One region of the Pseudoduganella sp. jia 12 genome, then DNA from elsewhere that is predicted to be linked to it. Evidence: predicted binding sites of a transcription regulator. Region 1 holds the regulator's gene; each other region holds the start of a gene.
What was found. The regulator LexA, encoded in region 1, represses DNA repair genes until DNA is damaged. The targets are predictions, from matches to a motif close to ACTGTATNNNNATACAGT.
Positions count from the first base shown of each region.

Region 1 (4,408 bases):
ACGGCGTGTTCTGCGCCATCGCGTTCAGGTATTGCAGGCCGCCCACTTCGTCGGCCTTGCCCAGCATCGTCAGTGCTTCGAACACGGTGATCACGTCCGCCGGCTTGCCGCCATTGATCAGGCGGATCATCTGTTCGAAGATGATCCGGTGGTCGTAGCGATAGAAATCCTCCGCGTGCATGAAGTCGGCGATGCGGTCCCAGGCGGCGTTATCGCGCAACAAACCGCCGATGACCGATTGCTCGGCTTCGATGGAATGTGGCGGGATACGGAGGGAATCGACTTGCGGGTCGGATGGGGCATTCATGGCGCGCATTATACCTGCATAAGCAGGCCAGAGTTCATAATGGTTGGCAAGATCGCTGCCCTGGAGGCAGCTTTGTGACAGCTCGATGACACCCTCGCAGCTCTGTTATAGCAGCCAAATGTCAGGCCTGTCGCCCTTCACGCGGCAGCGAAACAGCGCGTTCCGACACATGCTTCGGGTGCGGTTCGCGGGCTGCATGCAGGGCCTCGCGACGCCGGCGCCGGCAATAAAAAAGCCGGGCGAACCCGGCTTTTTTAATGTACGACGATCTTACCGAGGAAATATCCCGGTAATTAAGCAGCTTCGCCCACGACGGCGACGGTCACGTCGACCACCACGTCCGTGTGCAGGGAAACCGACACCGGGTGCTCGCCGGTGGTCTTCAGCGGACCGTTCGGCAGGCGCACGGCAGCTTTTTCCACGGCGAAGCCGGCTTTGGTCAGCGCTTCGGCGATGTCGAAGTTGGTGACGGAGCCGAACAGGCGGCCATCGACACCGGCTTTTTGCGACACGGTCACGGTCATGCCGTTCAGCTTGTCGCCCTGGCCTTGTGCGGCTGCCAGCTTTTCAGCGGCGGCTTTTTCCAGGTCGGCGCGCTTGGCTTCGAACTCGGCCACGGCGGCCGTCGTGGCACGGCGTGCCAGCTTTTGCGGGATCAGGAAGTTACGTGCGTAGCCGTCCTTGACCTTCACCACGTCGCCCAGGTTGCCGACGTTGATAACTTTTTCCAGCAGAATGATTTGCATAATGTTCTCCAGTTCTATCTGTACTGCTGCCGATTAGGCGTGGTGCAGATCGGTGTACGGCAGCAGGGCCAGGTAGCGCGCGCGCTTGATCGCGGTATCCACTTGACGCTGGTAGTGCGCCTTCGTGCCGGTCAGGCGTGCCGGCATGATCTTGCCGTTTTCCTGGATGAAATCTTTCAGGGTGTCGACGTCTTTGTAGTCAACTTGCTCAACGCCAGCGGCGGTGAAGCGGCAGAACTTCTTACGCTTGAACAGCGGGTTCTGCTGTTTGCGCTTTTCTTTCAGCTTGGCTTTGTTTTTGTCGAACTTTTTACCGAATGCCATTTTAGGCTCCTGTATTTAAATATTGTGTCGCTTCACGCGGCACGAAAATCAATGATGTGAAAAACCAGGCTCTTGCTGTTGCGGCTTTTCCTGGCGAGGAACCCCGAGAATTCGTAGGCCCCTCCCAGTGGCGCGCTGCTGAAACGGCCTGAAATCTCTCCCGCGGCAAGCGCGGCGATTTCAAATTCCGTCTGGCGGGCGATGCCTGCCTCGATCTGCTGCGAACTGTGCTGCAATATTGCATTCACGATCGGCAGCCCGGCGGGGGTATAACGTATGACTTCCCGCTCGGTGATCAGGCCAGTGAACTTCAGCTCGTTCAGCAAGACTCCAGGATTTAGGCTGCAGCAGCTGCCGGAGCGGCCGCGGCTTCAGCGCGGTGGCTCTTGGCGGCGTCTTCACGCTGGACCGACTTCATCATCGGCGAAGGAGCGGTTTCCGCTTTCTTCAGCTTGACGGTCAGGTGACGCAGCACGGCATCATTGAATTTGAACGCGGTTTCCAGTTCGACCAGAGTGTCGTTGTCGCACTCGATGTTCAGGCAGATGTAGTGTGCCTTGGCCAGTTTCTGGATGGAGTACGCCATTTGACGGCGGCCCCAGTCTTCCACGCGGTGCACGTTACCGCCGCGCGAGGTCACGCTGGCTTTGTAACGTTCGATCATCGCGGGCACTTGCTCGCTCTGGTCCGGATGGACGATAAATACGATTTCGTAGTGACGCATGCAAACTCCCTTAAGGACTGTTGATAGCCCACCCCGGCGTCAAGACGGGTGTGGGAAGAGGTAAGCCCGCAAGCATAGCAGGTATTTTGAGCGCTGGCTAGCCGCCAGCCTGGGCGCCGACGGGCTCGCAAGGGCTGTGCAAACGGGTAACGAGCATCGGGTTTTTTGCAACATTTCCCGCAAATTGGCGCTTGCCGCCGGTTTTCATGAAATATTTCTGCGCCTGAATCGTGTTTCCTCTTGCATTCGCACAGACACTGTACAAAAATACAGACTGTCTATATCCACAGCTATTCTTTACAGCTCATCGCACCATGATCAAGCTCACCGCAAGGCAGGAACAAATTCTCAACCTGATCAGGGATGCCATCGACACCACCGGCTTCCCGCCAACGCGCGCCGAGATCGCCGCCGAATTGGGTTTCAAATCGGCCAATGCGGCCGAGGAGCACCTGAAGGCGCTCGCGCGCAAGGGTGCGATCGAAATCACGGCCGGCACGTCGCGCGGCATTCGCCTGCTGGGCGACCGCGCCGCGCGGGCCGCGTCGGGGCCATCGGCGCCGGCGGGTGCACCCGGTTCTGGTCATGGGGCCGCGCATGGTACCGCGCATGGTACCGATTACATCCCGCAGGTGCCGGCGGCGCTGCTGATGCAGCTGCCGTTGATCGGCCGCGTGGCTGCCGGCTCGCCGATCCTGGCGCAGGAAAACCTGGAAAAAACCTACAGCGTCGACCCGGCCCTGTTCTCCGCGAAACCCGATTTCCTGCTGAAGGTGCGCGGCGAATCGATGCGTGATGTGGGCATCATGGATGGCGACCTGCTGGCGGTGAAGAAGGTGGACAGTGCCAAGAACGGCCAGATCGTCGTGGCCCGCATCGGCAGCGAAGTCACGGTGAAGCGCTACCGCCGCACCGGCTCCACGATCGAACTGCTGCCGGAAAACCCGGACTTCAAGATCATTACCGTGAAGCCCGAAGATGAATTCGCACTGGAAGGCCTGGCGGTCGGTCTGCTGCGCGCCTGGCACTGACATCCCTTCTGTCGCGCCCGCTTGCAAGGGCGGGCACGGCGCCTGATGTCGGCTGCCCTGGCCGGCACCATCCACATCATGCAGCGCTGCGACCGTGTCGCGGCGCCTGCCTTATCGCTCAACCTCACGAACCTGCCCTCCCGTCGGCCGCACCGCCACCCTGCCCCTGGCCTGGTCCACATGGATCGCATATTGGCCGAAAAAGTCGGCGCCAAGGATGCCGTCTGGCTGGAAGAAGCCTGGCAACGGCATCAGGTAGGGCGTGATCGCCGCCCCGCCGGGCAGCGAGACCGATACGAAGCTGCATGGCTTGTCCGGCCCGAACGCGTCGCACGGGGCCGGCCTGTCTCCCTGCTTTTCCACGGATTGCGGCTTGGCGATCGAGATGCTGGCGGCCGAATCGAACACGAGCCGATAGCGGGCCCGGTCATTCGACAAGGTCGCGACGATGCCTTCATGCACCCGCTCATAAGGAAGCGGCCGCCAGCCCGGGCCCGGATCGAGTGGCGCGCCGAAGCGCAAGGTGCGGGCGGACTGGTCGTACACGAAAGGCTGCCTGGCAAAGAGACCGAGGCCGACGACGGAGTGCGGCGGCAGCCCGGCACCATCGCCGATGTGCAGGCCCCACGCCTCGTACGACACGCCCGTCACCTCGCCGAACGATACGCCGTTGACGACGAGGTCGGGAATGACGAACTCCTCCTCCTCGCGCACCTCGCCGGTCAGGTCGGCGCTTCTTAACTTGCGCCCCGTGAGTTTCAGGCCGGGTATCTCGGCCATCACGTCGCGCGTCAGGTGCAGCGTACGGGACGAACCGGTGTCGAACGTGAACGGAAAGACCTTGCCGGCGATGGCCAGCTGCGCCACGGGGATGCCCTTTTCCAGCGCCAGCGGCACCGAGACTTCAGCCTGCGCGGCTGTGGCGGCAAACAGCGTGGCCAATGCGGCGGCGGCACCGATCCAGTGCTGCCTCATGCCTCATGCATCCAGCGCTTTGCGGAAATCGTCGACCAGGTCATCGGTATCCTCGATGCCCACCGATACGCGGATCAGCGATTCGGCGATGCCCATCGACGCGCGGCGCTCGGCTCCCATTTCGTAGAAGATCGTGTGCGCGACCGGGATCACCAGCGTGCGGGTGTCGCCCAGGTTCGACGCGGGCACGGCGATCCGCAGGCGGTTCAGGTAGTCGAAGCAGTCGATGCCATCCTGCAGTTCAAAACTGAACAGCGAGCCATGGGCCTTGAACAGGTCGGTCGCGATGGCGTGCTGCGGG
Region 1 covers NZ_JBUXKP010000013.1:116,583-120,990, reverse strand. Annotated here, with positions in the region: gene ACY65G_RS25480 (replicative DNA helicase) at 1-307, opposite strand, end outside; gene rplI (50S ribosomal protein L9) at 601-1,053, opposite strand; gene rpsR (30S ribosomal protein S18) at 1,087-1,377, opposite strand; gene priB (primosomal replication protein N) at 1,410-1,700, opposite strand; gene rpsF (30S ribosomal protein S6) at 1,715-2,101, opposite strand; gene lexA (transcriptional repressor LexA) at 2,416-3,132, shown strand; gene ACY65G_RS25450 (pepsin/retropepsin-like aspartic protease family protein) at 3,244-4,107, opposite strand; gene ACY65G_RS25445 (cystathionine gamma-synthase family protein) at 4,111-4,408, opposite strand, start outside.

Region 2 (4,408 bases), on a different contig from region 1:
GAAACAGGCTGCCCACGCTCTTGCCGATGCCGGTCGGCGCCTGCGCCAGCAGCGCGCAGGAACGGGCGCTGGCCTTGTACATCGCTTCGGCCAGCTCGCGCTGGCCGGGGCGGAAGTCGGCATGGGGAAAACGCAGCGCATGCAGGGCCTCGTCGCGCGCGGCGCGGTGCGCCAGCTCCATTTCCGCCCAGGCCAGGAACGATCCGCACTGCGCTTCGAAGCTAGCCCGCAGCGACGCGGCATCGTGTTCCTCGACGAGATGCGTTTCCTTCTGCGAGCCGATGTCGTAGTAGACCAGCGCAAGGCGCAGCGACGGCAGGCCGCGCGCGGCGCACAGCAGGTGGCCATAGACCTTCAGTTGCGCCCAGTGCAGCGCGCGATGGTTGCCGGGCATGCGATCGAGCTCGCCGCGGAAGGTCTTGATTTCCTCCAGCTGGTTGCGCTTCGGGTCGTAGCCGTCGGCGCGGCCGCGCACGTGCAGCGGGCCAAAGTCGCCGGCCAGCGCGATCTCCTTTTCGTAATCGTCGTCGCGGCGCGACGTGACCACGCCATGCCCGGCGATGCCTTCCTGCGCGGTGGGCGAGGGCGTGAAGCGCAAGTCCAGGTCGCCCGCCTTGGCCGTGAACTCGCACAGCGCGCGCACGGCAACCTTGTACTTTGTCGTCATCGAGCGTATGTCGTCTGTCACTGCGGCTGTCACTGCGGCTGTCATTGGGGCTGTCATTGCGGCGCCCATTGCAGGTAGCAGACCGTCACCGGCATGCGATGCTGCGCGCAGTAGTCGATCCAGCGCAGCTGGTTGTCCTGCAGGCGGTCGCCGGGGCCCTTCACTTCGATCATGTTGTAGCGGCGCTCGGCCGGCCAGAACTGGATCAGGTCCGGGAAGCCCGTGCGGTTGGCTTTCACATCCTGCAGGATGCGCAGGAACGATTGCTTCAGGTGCGCGGGCGGAATGCAGTGCAGCGCCAGGTCGAGCAGCGTTTCATCCATCGCGCCCCAGAACACGAATGGCGACGAGATGCCGCGCTTGGCCTCCAGGTTGCGCCGGATCGTGGCCGGATAGCTGCCGTCGTCCAGCTGCGCCAGGCAGGCATCGAACTGCGCGGTGCGGCGGCGATGGAAGTCGGCACTGTGCAGGTCCGCGGGGCCATGGTGGAACGGATGGAAGAAGGCGCCGGGAATGGCGGCGAAGACCGCGTCCCAGCACAGCAGTCCGAACAGCGAGTTGATCAGCGCATTTTCCACGTAGAAGACTGGCGCTTCGTCGCGGTTCAGGTGGTCGCGCACCACGCCTTCGACCCACCACTGGCCGTCCGGCCGGGGCAGCGCGAGGTCGAGCCGCGCCGGCGGCACGGGTTTGCCGGCATTGCCGCGCGGATGCCCGAGGCGGCGCGCCAGTCGTGGTGCCATGCGCAGCAGGTGCTGCCGTTCCGCTTCGCTTTCCGGCGCGGCCATCGCCCGTTGCAGGCGCTCCCAGGCGGCGCCGAACTGCTCGTCCTTTTCCAGCACGCGGATCGCGCGCGCCCGCGCGCCCGGGTAGGCGCAATCGCTGTAGACGGTGCACGCGCCGGCCCAGTCGCGCAGCTTTTCCAGTTGCTGGCCCAGCTGGAACAGCAGCTTGTGGCGGCGGCTGGCCAGCCATTCGTTGTCCGTGCCGGGCGGCGGCACGTCGCGCAGCACGTCCAGCGGCGCCTCGCCATTGCCGAAGCGTTCGCGGCAGGCGTGCAGGCGCAGGTAGTCGTCGATGTCGCGGCGCGTACGGAAGCCCCGCGCCGCGCCCGAGATCTCCACCTGCTCGAAGCGGAACACGCCGAGGTCGGACAGCACGAATTCCGTCCAGTCCTGGTGATAGTTGCCAAAGAAGATCAGCCGCAGCCGGTCGCACAGCGGTTTCGCGACGATGCGCCAGGCTTCATCGCGTGGCGCATTGTCCCGGCACCAGGCCGAGAACGGCCGTTCACCTTCGTGCGCCGCGCGCAATGCTTCCAGCTGCGCTTCCTTGCGGGCCGAACGCAACGCGCCGGCCAGCCCGAACGCCTGGCACAGCTCCGGCTTTTGCAGCAGGTCGAACAGTTCGTCGAGCGACATGGCCGGATCGGCGACGACCCAGCCCGTTTCTGCCAGCGGCCCGGCGGCAGCGCGGGCGCAGCCGATTTCCTCGTACACCAGCTTCGACGCACGGAACAACTGGCCCTTGCGCATCACCATCCGCACGAACAGGGCGCGCGATGGCTGGGGCAGGGCGGGGAAACGGTCGATGAAGTCGCGCTCCTCGCCGTCGAGCAGGTCGGCATAGCGTTCGCCGATCCATTCGAGGACCCGATGGAAGTTATCCAGGTAATAAAAAGGGTTTTCCAGGACGGGTTTCATCGGCACTGCGGGGAAGCGGGCAAGGAAGGCGTAGAGAAAAAAGCGGAGGCGAAAAAACGGCGGGAGAACAAAAAACTGTATTTATATACAGTCTATCGCTTCTCCCGCCGCTTGCCCAGCGTTTTATTTTATGCCGGCAACGCATGTCGGCCCTGCCGGCCATGCCGCCCCATGCTCAATGCTTGGTCTGCCCGTCGCCCTTCTGTTCGGCAAGCGCGGCCGCTTTCGCCAACTGGTCCTCGAAGGCGGCAACAGCCTGGCGCGTGGCCTTGGTCACCTGTTCATAGCCATTGAAGGCGTTGTCGATCGCCGTCTTGACGATTTCCACCGCGTTTTCGGAGCCGGGCCGCACGTTTTTCGTCACGTCGTAGATCAGGGCCGACAGGTTGCTGCGCGCCTCGGCCAGGTGGGCGTCGGCCGCACTGGTGAATTCCGCACGGATTTCGGTAAGGATCTGGCCGAGCTGGTGGTTGTACTCGGTCAGGTTGGTCAGGTTCTGCATCCGCGCGCTGGCGGCCGCCATGGCGGCTTTCGGATCGGTGGCCTGGCTGAGCTCCTTGCCCGCGGCGATATTCTTTTCAACGCCGCTCCTGGCCGTATCGATATTGAGCTGCAATACCTGTTCAATGCCCTGGACCGCCTTGCTGGTCAGCGTGTTGAAGGTTTCGAGCTGGAACTCGAACAGGGCTTTCGTGGCCTGGGCAAACTGCTCGGGATTCTGAAACATGTCTCCTCCGTCGGTGTGAAAAAGCTTGTCGGGCCATTATTGAACACGAATCAACTTCTCGCAACGGGAATCCTTGTAGGGGCCGAGCAACTTGCGCCAGCCGGGGCCGAGCGGCGTCTGCGAGCAGACCTTGGCGCCATTGCCGGTCACGCTCTCCCACAGCCACCACGGGGCGGGCGCGGCGCCGGCCACGGCGGCCAGCAGCAGGGTACACAGGAACAGCTTGCGTTTCATGAGGGGGCGATCGCGGGAAGGGTCATCGTGAAGGTGGTGCCGGCGCCCGGCTCGCTGCGCACGGCGATCCGGCCGCCCAGCACGCCGGTAACGATATTGTGCGTCACGTGCAGGCCCAGGCCGGAACCGCCGGCGCCGGGCCGGGTGGTGAAGAACGGATCATACACCCGCTCGAGGTTGCCCGCAGGAATGCCTGCGCCATTGTCGGCCACCGACAACGCGATCCAGCCATCCTCCAGCGCGTGGGCCGCCAGCGTGACGGTGCCATCGCCGCCCCCGTCCAGCCCGTGGATCACGGCATTCTCGAACAGGGCGGATACGGCCTGCCCGAGCGGGCCGGGATAGCTGTCCATCGCCAGGCCGGGCGCCACTTCCTGCACGACGCGCGGCCGTGGCGGCGCGATCCCGGCCGTCAGCGGCAGCACCAGTTCGGCGATGAATTCATCGAGCCGGAACTGGCGGCGCTGCGAGCTGGCCGTGTCGACAGCCACCTGCCGGAAGCTGGCGATCAGCGCGGCAGCCCGGCGCAGGTTGCGCACCACGACTTCGTCGGCCTCCGCGGCCTGGACGAGGAACTGTTCGAGGTCGGAGCGGCGCAGGCCGGCAGTCATGCCGGCGCGCAGGGCGCCCACGCGCTCGCTCATCGCACTGGCGATCGTCAGCGTGTTGCCGATCGGCGTGTTCAGCTCGTGGGCCACGCCGGCCACCAGCCCGCCCAGCGCGGCCAGCTTGTCGCGCCGGACCAGTTCGGCCTGCGTCTTGCGCAGGTCGTCCAGTGCGGCGGCCAGTTCGGCGCTGGCCAGTTCGGCCCGCTCCTTCGCGCTGCGCAGTTCGGCCGTGCGCGCCATCACCAGGTCTTCCAGGTGATGGCGATGCCGCGCCAGTTCCGCTTCCCGGCGGGTGCGCTCGATGGCGATACCGGCCAGGTGCACGGCCACGGCGATGAGCCGCTCGTCCTCCGTGCGCGGCAGGCGGATGTCGCGGTAGTACATGGCAAACGATCCCAGGACCGTGTGTTCGTCGGCCATGATCGGCATTGCCCAGCACGCGTGCAGGCCATGCCGGGCGGCGACTTCG
Region 2 covers NZ_JBUXKP010000003.1:255,641-260,048, reverse strand. Annotated here, with positions in the region: gene ACY65G_RS07215 (ATP-dependent DNA helicase) at 1-667, opposite strand, end outside; gene ACY65G_RS07210 (VRR-NUC domain-containing protein) at 721-2,370, opposite strand; gene ACY65G_RS07205 (phasin family protein) at 2,546-3,097, opposite strand; gene ACY65G_RS07200 (hypothetical protein) at 3,134-3,331, opposite strand; gene ACY65G_RS07195 (ATP-binding protein) at 3,328-4,408, opposite strand, start outside.
Region 2: ACY65G_RS07210 (VRR-NUC domain-containing protein) is a predicted target of LexA. The motif match lies at 2,445-2,462, and genes of this name have one in related genera.

Region 3 (4,408 bases), on a different contig from region 1:
CAGCAGGCTGCGGCCGGCGGTGGCGCGGACGCGGGTGCAGCGGGTGCGGGCCAGCAGGCCGGCGGCGCGGACAACCGCGCGCAGCAGGATGACGTTGTCGATGCCGACTTCAAGGAAGTCAAAGACAACAAGTAATCCGGCGCGTGCCGTCAAGACCGGCCGGGAACATGTCCATCGACGATGTTCCCGGCCCCGCCGAGCGGAGCGGCCGTAGCACGGTGGCCCGCTCGGCGTTTTTGCATAATCGGCAGGGTTTTGAGGTTGTTTCACAACGCCAATGTTGCCCCCTTCGATAGGGGGCAGCGACAGGCGGCGGTGCAGGTAGCGACAACCCCGTCGTCCTGCTACAGTCTCCCTTCTATTCAGTTCAGTTAGGTGCCTGCATATGGCAAAGCGTGATTTTTACGAGATTCTCGGTCTGGCAAAAAATGCCTCGGAAGACGAGATCAAGAAGGCTTATCGCAAGCTTGCGATGAAGTACCACCCGGACCGCAACCCGGACAACAAAGAGGCGGAAGAGAAGTTCAAGGAAGTCAAGGAAGCCTACGAGATGCTGACCAATCCGGAAAAGCGCGAGGCGTATGACCGCTATGGTCACGCCGGCGTGGATCCGAACATGGGCGGCGGCGGCTTTGGCGGCGCCGGCGGTTTCGGCGATGCATTCGGCGACATCTTTGGCGATATCTTCGGCGGTGGCGGTGGCCGGCGCGGCGGTGGCCCGCAGGTGTACCGCGGCGCCGACCTGCGCTACAACCTCGAGATCACGCTGGAACAGGCCGCGCACGGCTTCGACACGACGATCCGCGTGCCCGCATGGGACAAGTGCGATTCGTGCCACGGCTCGGGCGCCAAGCCGGGCACGTCGCCCGTCACCTGTTCCACGTGCGGCGGCCACGGCCAGGTGCGCATGCAGCAGGGTTTCTTCAGCATCCAGCAAACGTGCCCGAAATGCCATGGCACGGGCAAGATCATTCCCGAGCCGTGCCCCGCCTGCTCGGGCGCCGGTCGCATCAAGCGCAACAAGACGCTGGAAGTGAAGATCCCGGCGGGTATCGACAACGGCATGCGCATCCGCTCGTCCGGCAACGGCGAGCCGGGAACGAATGGCGGGCCGCCGGGCGACCTGTACGTGGAAATCCACATCAAGGCGCACCCGGTGTTCCAGCGCGAAGGCGACGACCTGCACTGCGAAATGCCGATCTCGTTCGCCAAGGCGGCACTGGGCGGTGAAATCGAAGTGCCCACGCTGTCCGGCAAGGTGTCGTTCACCGTGCCCGAGGGCACCCAGTCCGGCAAGACGTTCCGCCTGAAGGGCAAGGGCGTGAAAGGCGTGCGCTCCGGCTACCCGGGCGACCTGTTCTGCCACGTGGCCGTCGAAACGCCGGTCAAGCTGACCGACAAGCAGAAGGAACTGCTGCGCGAGTTCGAGCGCGCCACGGTCGAGGGCGGCTCCAAGCACAGCCCGCAATCGAAAGGCTGGATGGACAAGGTGAAGGATTTCTTCGAGTAAGTTTGAAGCGCCATGAACCCAACGGCGTGAGTCTGGGGTCAGACCCGACGGGGCGTAGCCGGGGTTTCAAGGAGCATCGCTCCTTGCCGGCATAGCGGTACTGGCCTGCAGGCCGGTACTTCCTCCTGACCCCGGCATTTGCCCTTGGGTTGAAAGCCTGCAAGAGACCGCTACCAAAAAAGTACGTTCGGCCGACAGCAGTCGGATCGGATAAACTGGCAGCTGAATTTACGGCCGCCGCGTTGTGAGGCAGCAACCGGCGGCCTTGTTACGTCTGAAAGGAGCATCATGAACGATACCAAGCCCTCCGACCTGCGGGAACTCCTCAACAACAACCGCCGCTGGGCCGACTCGATGGTCCAGCGCGACCCCGAGTTCTTCCACCGGCTGGCCAACCAGGCTTCGCCGGAATACCTGTGGATCGGCTGTTCGGACAGCCGCGTACCCGCCAACGAACTGCTCGGCCTGCTGCCGGGCGATGTGTTCGTCCACCGTAACATCGCCAACGTCGTCGTCCACTCCGACCTGAACTGCCTCTCCGTGCTGCAATTCGCGATCGAAGTGCTGAAGGTGAAGCACGTGATCATCGTGGGCCACTACGGCTGCAAGGGCGTGCATGCCGCGCTGACGGGCGCCCGCGTGGGCCTCGTCGACAACTGGCTGCGCCACGTGCAGGACGTGAGCCAGAAGCACGAGCGCTACCTGGGCACCGTGCTCGACGAACGCGTGCGCAGCGAAAAGCTCGTGGAGCTGAACGTGGTGGAGCAGGTCGTCAACGTGTGCTCGACGACGATCCTGCGCGACGCCTGGGACCGTGGCCAGGAAGTGGCCGTGCACGGCTGGGTGTACGGCATCAACGACGGCCACCTGCACGACCTGGGCATGTCGATCACCGAATACCCGCAGCTGCAAACGAAGCTGAAAGACCGGCTGGCCAACCACTACAACGCTGCCTGATCCGGCAACGTCCAAAACTGGGGACGTACCCCTGTTTACAGGAAATCTTTCCTGCAAACAGGGGTACGTCCCCAGTTTTCCTGAACCGCAGCTGACCCGCTAATCGCCGCTGCTTGTACCGTGTCCTGAACAGGCTTCCGTTATACTGTATATCTGTACAGTTGGGTGCCGATGATGGAGCTGAACGACAAGCTGGAAATCCTCGCCGATGCGGCGAAATACGATGCCTCCTGCGCCAGCAGTGGCGCGCCGAAGCGTTCGTCCGAGGGCAAGGATGGCCTGGGTGCCACCAACGGCATGGGCATCTGCCACAGCTATACGCCCGATGGCCGCTGCGTCTCGCTGCTGAAGATCCTGCTGACGAATTTCTGCGTCTACGACTGCCAGTATTGCGTCAACCGCCGCACGTCGAACGTGCCGCGTGCCCGTTTCACCGTGCAGGAAGTGGTGAAGCTTACCGTCGACTTTTACCTGCGTAACTACATCGACGGCCTGTTCCTCAGTTCCGGCATCATCCAGTCCGCCGACTACACGATGGAGCAACTGGTCGCCGTCGCGCGCGAGCTGCGCGAAGTGCACCAGTTCCGCGGCTACATCCATCTCAAAACGATTCCCGATGCCGATCCGGCCCTGATCGAAGCGGCCGGCCGCTATGCGGACCGCCTGTCCGTCAACATCGAACTGCCGACGCAGGACAGCGTGCAAAGGCTGGCGCCGGAAAAGAACGTCCACACGATCAAGCTGGCGATGGGGAACATCCGCCTGAAGCTGGACGAAAAGGAAGGCGAGCCGAAGGCGCCGAAGTTCGCACCGGCCGGCCAGAGCACGCAGATGATCGTGGGCGCCGATGCGAGCGACGATGCGCGCATTCTCACCACGGCCGAAACGCTGTACGGCAGCTACAAACTCAAGCGCGTCTACTACAGCGCTTTCAGCCCGATTCCCGAAAGCCCGAAGAGCGTGCCGCTGGCGCCGCCGCCGCTGCTGCGCGAGCACCGGCTGTACCAGGCCGACTTCCTGTTGCGCAGCTATGGCTTCCAGGCGAAGGAACTGCTGCCGGGGACGGGCAACCTGTCGCTCGACATCGACCCCAAGCTGGCCTGGGCACTGGCCCACCGCGAGCACTTCCCGATGGACCTGAACCGCGCCGAGCCCCAGATGATCGCGCGCATTCCCGGCATCGGCATCCGCAACGCGCAGCGCATCGTCGAGCTGCGCCGCATGCGGCAGGTGCGCTGGGCCGATCTCGCGCGCCTGCGCTGCAGCATGAAGAAAGTGGCGCCATTCATCGTTACCGCCGACTACCGTCCGGCGCAGGACACCACGCCGTCCGATACGCTGCGCCGGTCCATGGCCGACGTACCGCAGCAGATGGCACTGTTCCCCGAGCTGCAGGCCGCATGACGGCCAGCCAGACGGACGCGGTGGCGCGGGCGCTGTCCGGCCAGCCGGTCGTCGTGACATCGTTCGCCGAATGGCGGGCCGCCGCGCGGGATTTGATCGTGCGCCGCATTCGGCCCGAATACGTACAATGGGTCATGCAGGATGGCGGCGGAGACCTGCTGAGTGCAATGCCTCCAATGGCTTTAGGTGAGCTGGTGAATGACTCGGGCAGCAACGTAGTAAAGCAAGTGGCAGTAAAGGAAGTTGAAGTAGCAGTTGAAGTTGAAGTTGAAGTAGCAGTTGAAGTTGAAGTCGAAGTAGCAGGTGAAGTTGATGTAGCAGGTGAAGCAGGCAGCAACGCAGTAACCGAGTCGGCAAGTGAACCAGCAAGCGCAGTAGCAAGCGCAGTAGCAAGCGCAGTAGCAAGCACCTTGGTAAGTAAGTTGGCCAGTGAGGAAACTCATAACCCCGATGAGCGATCGGACCCGCCGCCCTCGAATTTCCAGCCAGGCGCGCAGCTGCGCATCTCCCGCAAGCTGATGGAGATGCTGCAAGGCG
Region 3 covers NZ_JBUXKP010000004.1:204,428-208,835, forward strand. Annotated here, with positions in the region: gene dnaK (molecular chaperone DnaK) at 1-135, shown strand, start outside; gene dnaJ (molecular chaperone DnaJ) at 386-1,510, shown strand; gene can (carbonate dehydratase) at 1,799-2,467, shown strand; gene ACY65G_RS10175 (putative DNA modification/repair radical SAM protein) at 2,642-3,871, shown strand; gene ACY65G_RS10180 (UdgX family uracil-DNA binding protein) at 4,048-4,408, shown strand, end outside.
Region 3: ACY65G_RS10175 (putative DNA modification/repair radical SAM protein) is a predicted target of LexA. The motif match lies at 2,612-2,629, and genes of this name have one in related genera.

Region 4 (4,408 bases), on a different contig from region 1:
ACTTATCGCCTTCAAGGCGCAGCACGTACAAGAAGATATGCTTCCGTTGCCGTTTGCCCATGTCGCGTTCTCCGGTCGAGCTGGAGACTTTACTCTTGATAACATGTTTTATCAAGAGTATCAAAAGGGCGCTCCCACCACGGTATAGGCCAGCGACGACTAGTATCCAGCGTACCTAGCGCTGCGTCGCCAGCCCTGCTTGACAGGGGGCGGCGGCGAGCTATTGCTGCGCCGGTAGCGTGGAAGGGGTATCACCGGCGGTGCGCCCGCAACGAGCGCTTATAAGCCGGCGACTCGGACAGGTGGGGAGGTGTCGAGAAAGATCGGTTGCTCCGTCGGGACTAGGTTGGTGAAGTCTTTGATGATCACATAGGGCCGAAGAATGTCGAGATACTTGGCGTCGTTACGCTGGTATGCCTCGAACGCTGCTCCCGCGCACATATCTGCAAAATCGAGGCCACGTTGCATCGCGGCGACGCGATCGACACGTTTGAGCTCCAGGTTGCGCTGCTGCTGTATGAGCAGGCGATATGTCAGAATATGATCCAGCGCCCGTTGCCCCTCGTTGAGTTCATCAGGACAAAACGTAAAGGTGTCCATCGCTGGCAAATGCTCGGCCAGTGTCTCTGCGACCATCATGGCATACACCAGGTGTGCCCGGCCTTTGTACTTCGCTTCCAGCGAGGCGATGTCAGCCTCCGTCGCGTTGGGATGCGCGGCTCTGACATCGAGCCCGCGCAAGAAGTCAGGCGCATGCTCCTTGTGATAGACAGCCAGCATGACCTTTATCTGATCATTGCCGACCAACTCCGCGGCAGCCAGCTGGCAGAATGCCTCGCGCGCGCCTGGACTGATGGTCGCCCACTTCTTCTCGTGTTTCGAGGTCCACCCCTGGGCTTTGTGGAGTGTCTCGACCACCTTGCCCACGCGGCGGTACGCGTTATTCAGCCCCACGGCGATAGCGATGACAAAGTATCGTGCGGACCCGCCATCACCATAGGGCGCATCCAGCTTCCAGCCCAAGTCTCCACTTTCGTCAAGGTAAGCCATTGCTGAAGAAGCCATGTGTCATCCGGGCAAAAAAAATGACCTTCAGTGTTGAAGGTCATTTTAGGTGTAAGGGGTTATGCCAAAAAGCCCGCGCGTTTAGACCGCGCTTAGGACAGCCAAGCTCTCGCTCGTCCCTCCGGTTACTTCAATGGACTTACTCAACCTGGGAACATCATATCACAGAACGAAGGAAGATGAAACAGCCTGAAATCGCGGGTGGACGGATGTTGCTGAGGAACAGTGCTTGAGAGGAATGCTGTATATATTGACAGTTGCCGCTGGGCATGCTACCCTCACTGCGCCTTTCAGGACACGCAGCAAACGAGGCGCAGTGAGGGTAGCATGCCCAGGTCTTGCCCGATTTTTGCGCAGTTTTGTACGCTTCATCACACCGTTCCTGTGTTTCATTCTCGTACTCCTACATGAGCTGGTAATAGCTCTCATTATACAGGAATTTCCCTTTAAAATCAGCGACTTATGGCGATAAGATTGCGCTTCTGCAGGTGATTTAGTAGGGTGCCTTCAATGTGTCTGTGTCCGACCCACGCATGGATTTTGCTCGGAGTACCATTTGGTGCGCATGATTGATTATGGATCATAAACGCACCACAATACTGGCCGCACGGAAACATCTTCTTCTTGGGTTTCCTGCGTTGATCACTTATACTGTATAAAAACACAGTATAAGTTGACAACAATCATGTGCGCAGCCTCGGTCCCGTCATTGCAAGCATTTCATGCCAGCGGCATTGCTCCTGCGGCCCTGCCGAATGTCTGGCGCGCCAGCGAATTAGCGCGGGCGCGCCTGCCCAGCGTGCCTACTGGGCACGCTGATCTCGACACGGAACTGCCGGACGGTGGCTGGCCTCGCTCGGTGCTGAACGAACTCCTGCTGCAGCAGCCCGGGATCGGCGAGCTACAGTTGCTCAAGCCTGTCCTGGCAGCGCTGTCACAACACCGACGCATCGCTCTGGTCCAGCCACCGTACGTTCCGCATGCGCGGGCCGCGCTGGCTTGGGGCATCGATCCGTCGCGCCTGATCTGGATTGAGCCCGAGTGTACGGCGGATGCGCTCTGGTCGGCCGAGCAGCTGCTGCGAGCAGGAGGGTGTGGTGCGGTACTGCTATGGCAACGGGAGGTTCGAAGTGAGCACCTGCGCCGGCTGCACTTGGCTGCGCAAGGGGCGGAAACGTGGTTCTGGCTACTCCGGCCATTGGCCAGCGCGATAGAGCCATCACCGGCACCACTGCGCCTGGCACTGCGCCCGGCGTACGGTGGCACCCTTGTCGAGATCATTAAGCGACGCGGCCCGCTCGCAGACGAGCCGATTTTTATCCCGCTGCCCGACATGCCGAGCCGCCGCCATCCTGTCGAGACCGATCATGCACCTGCTGTTCAGCCTATATTTGCCCCTGCTGCCGTTGCAGGCGTTGCGCCCGTCCTGGTCTGAACCGGGTCCGCACGTGGTGCTCGATCGGGAGCGCGTGTTGGTTGCCTCGGCCGACGCGCTTGCGATGGGGGTACAGCCAGCCATGCGCGCGGGCGGCGTAGCAGCGCTGGCCCCAGATGCCCTGCTGCTGGATCGCGACGAGCAACGGGAGAAGGCGGCTCTCGACGCGGCCGTGTTGGCCTTATATCGGTTTACGCCGGATATAGCACTGGAGCCAGATTTTGGTCTGCTGCTGGACGTGGGCCCGAGCCTAAACCTGTTTAATGGGGTACGCCCGTTATCGCTTCTCGTGCGCGAGGCGCTTGGCCGGCTGGGCCTGACCATGCAGCTGGGCGTTGCTCCCACGGCCGCCGGTGCTTGGCTGCTGGCGCGGCGCAGTCGCTCCAAGCATGCCATCCATTACGCACGCGTGCTGCAGCAGCGCACGTTGCACCGCGAGCTCGATCGCGTGCCATGTGCCCTGCTGCCGGCGGCCCAGCCACACAGCGAATGGCTAACGGGCGTGGGCGCCCGGGACTTGGGCGCACTGCGACGCCTGCCGCGCGCGGGCCTGATCCGCCGTACCAGTACGCAGCTGGCCGACGCTCTCGATCGCGCTTATGGCACGACACCAGAGCTGCACCGCTGGCTCAGCGTACCGGAGACGTTCAGTGCCGCGATCGAGACCTACGAGCGTGTCGAGCACGCCGAGGCCCTGCTCGATGGGGCGTCGCGCCTGGTGCTCCAGCTAACCGGGTGGTTGACCGTCCGCCAGCTGGCCGTGTTGACGTTCACACTGCAGCTGGTGCACGAGCGCGGCCGCGCGGCGATCGCGCCGACACCGTTGGTGATTCTGCTGGCCGAACCGGCTTGGCAGGAGGATCATCTGCTGCGTTTGTTGAAAGAGCGCTTAGCCAAGGTCGAGCTAAGGGCCCCAGTGATTGGGCTGCGGCTCGACGCCACGCAGCTGCAGCCAATGGCGCCACCCAACCTGACCTTGTTTCCCGAGCCAGGTGGCAGCCAAGCCGACATGCTGCGGCTGATGGAACTGCTGACGGCGCGGCTGGGACCGGAGCGCGTGCTCGCTCCCGCGCCCGAGGCCGATTACCGTCCGGAAATCTGCAACCGCTGGACGCCGGCGACGTTGAAGCCCCCCTCGTTCCCGGCCGACGGCGACACGCCTGCGCGGCCGTTCTGGCTGTTCAAGCGGCCGATTAAGTTGTTGATGCGAGACCAGCGCCCGTTCTATGGTAGTCCGCTGACGCTTATCCGCGGGCCCGAGCGGCTGGAGGGCGGCTGGTGGGACGACAGCACCGCAGCGAGGGACTATTACATCGCTCAGGGAAGCGACGCCAGCTGCTTCTGGATTTACCAAGAGCGCACGGGCGAGCTGCAGTGGTACCTGCACGGATTGTTCGCATGAACCCTGGCACGCGCCCGAGCCTGCCCGACTATGCGGAGTTACAGTGCCTGTCGCATTTTACGTTCCTGCGCGGCGCATCCGCACCGGAGGAGCTGGTCGAACGCGCCGTGGCACTGGGCTATCGCGCGCTGGCGATCGCCGACGAATGCACGCTTGCCGGCGTGGTCAAAGCCCATATCGCCGCGAAGGAGGCTGGCCTGCATCTGCTGATTGGAAGCCAGATGACGGTGACGCCGGAGGATGGCAGCCCGCCGTTCAATCTGCTCGTGCTGGCGATGAACCGCGACGGCTACGGCAATCTGAGTGAGCTGGTTACACTGGCTCGCAGGCGCGCCGACAAGGGTGAATATCTGGTTCGACCGGACGATATCGCCGCACCGCCGGCAGACCTCGCTGCGCTGCGCGGGCTGCCCGGTTGCCAACTAATCCTGCTGCCACACTATGGCGCACCGATCGAGGAGCTGGCCCGACCTGCCGCCTGGCTGTTGCACCAGGCGCCGGGGCGT
Region 4 covers NZ_JBUXKP010000017.1:83,389-87,796, forward strand. Annotated here, with positions in the region: gene ACY65G_RS28160 (GIY-YIG nuclease family protein) at 1-61, opposite strand, end outside; gene ACY65G_RS28165 (DUF3800 domain-containing protein) at 280-1,065, opposite strand; gene imuA (translesion DNA synthesis-associated protein ImuA) at 1,739-2,500, shown strand; gene ACY65G_RS28175 (Y-family DNA polymerase) at 2,433-3,902, shown strand; gene ACY65G_RS28180 (error-prone DNA polymerase) at 3,899-4,408, shown strand, end outside.
Region 4: imuA (translesion DNA synthesis-associated protein ImuA) is a predicted target of LexA. The motif match lies at 1,716-1,733, and genes of this name have one in related genera.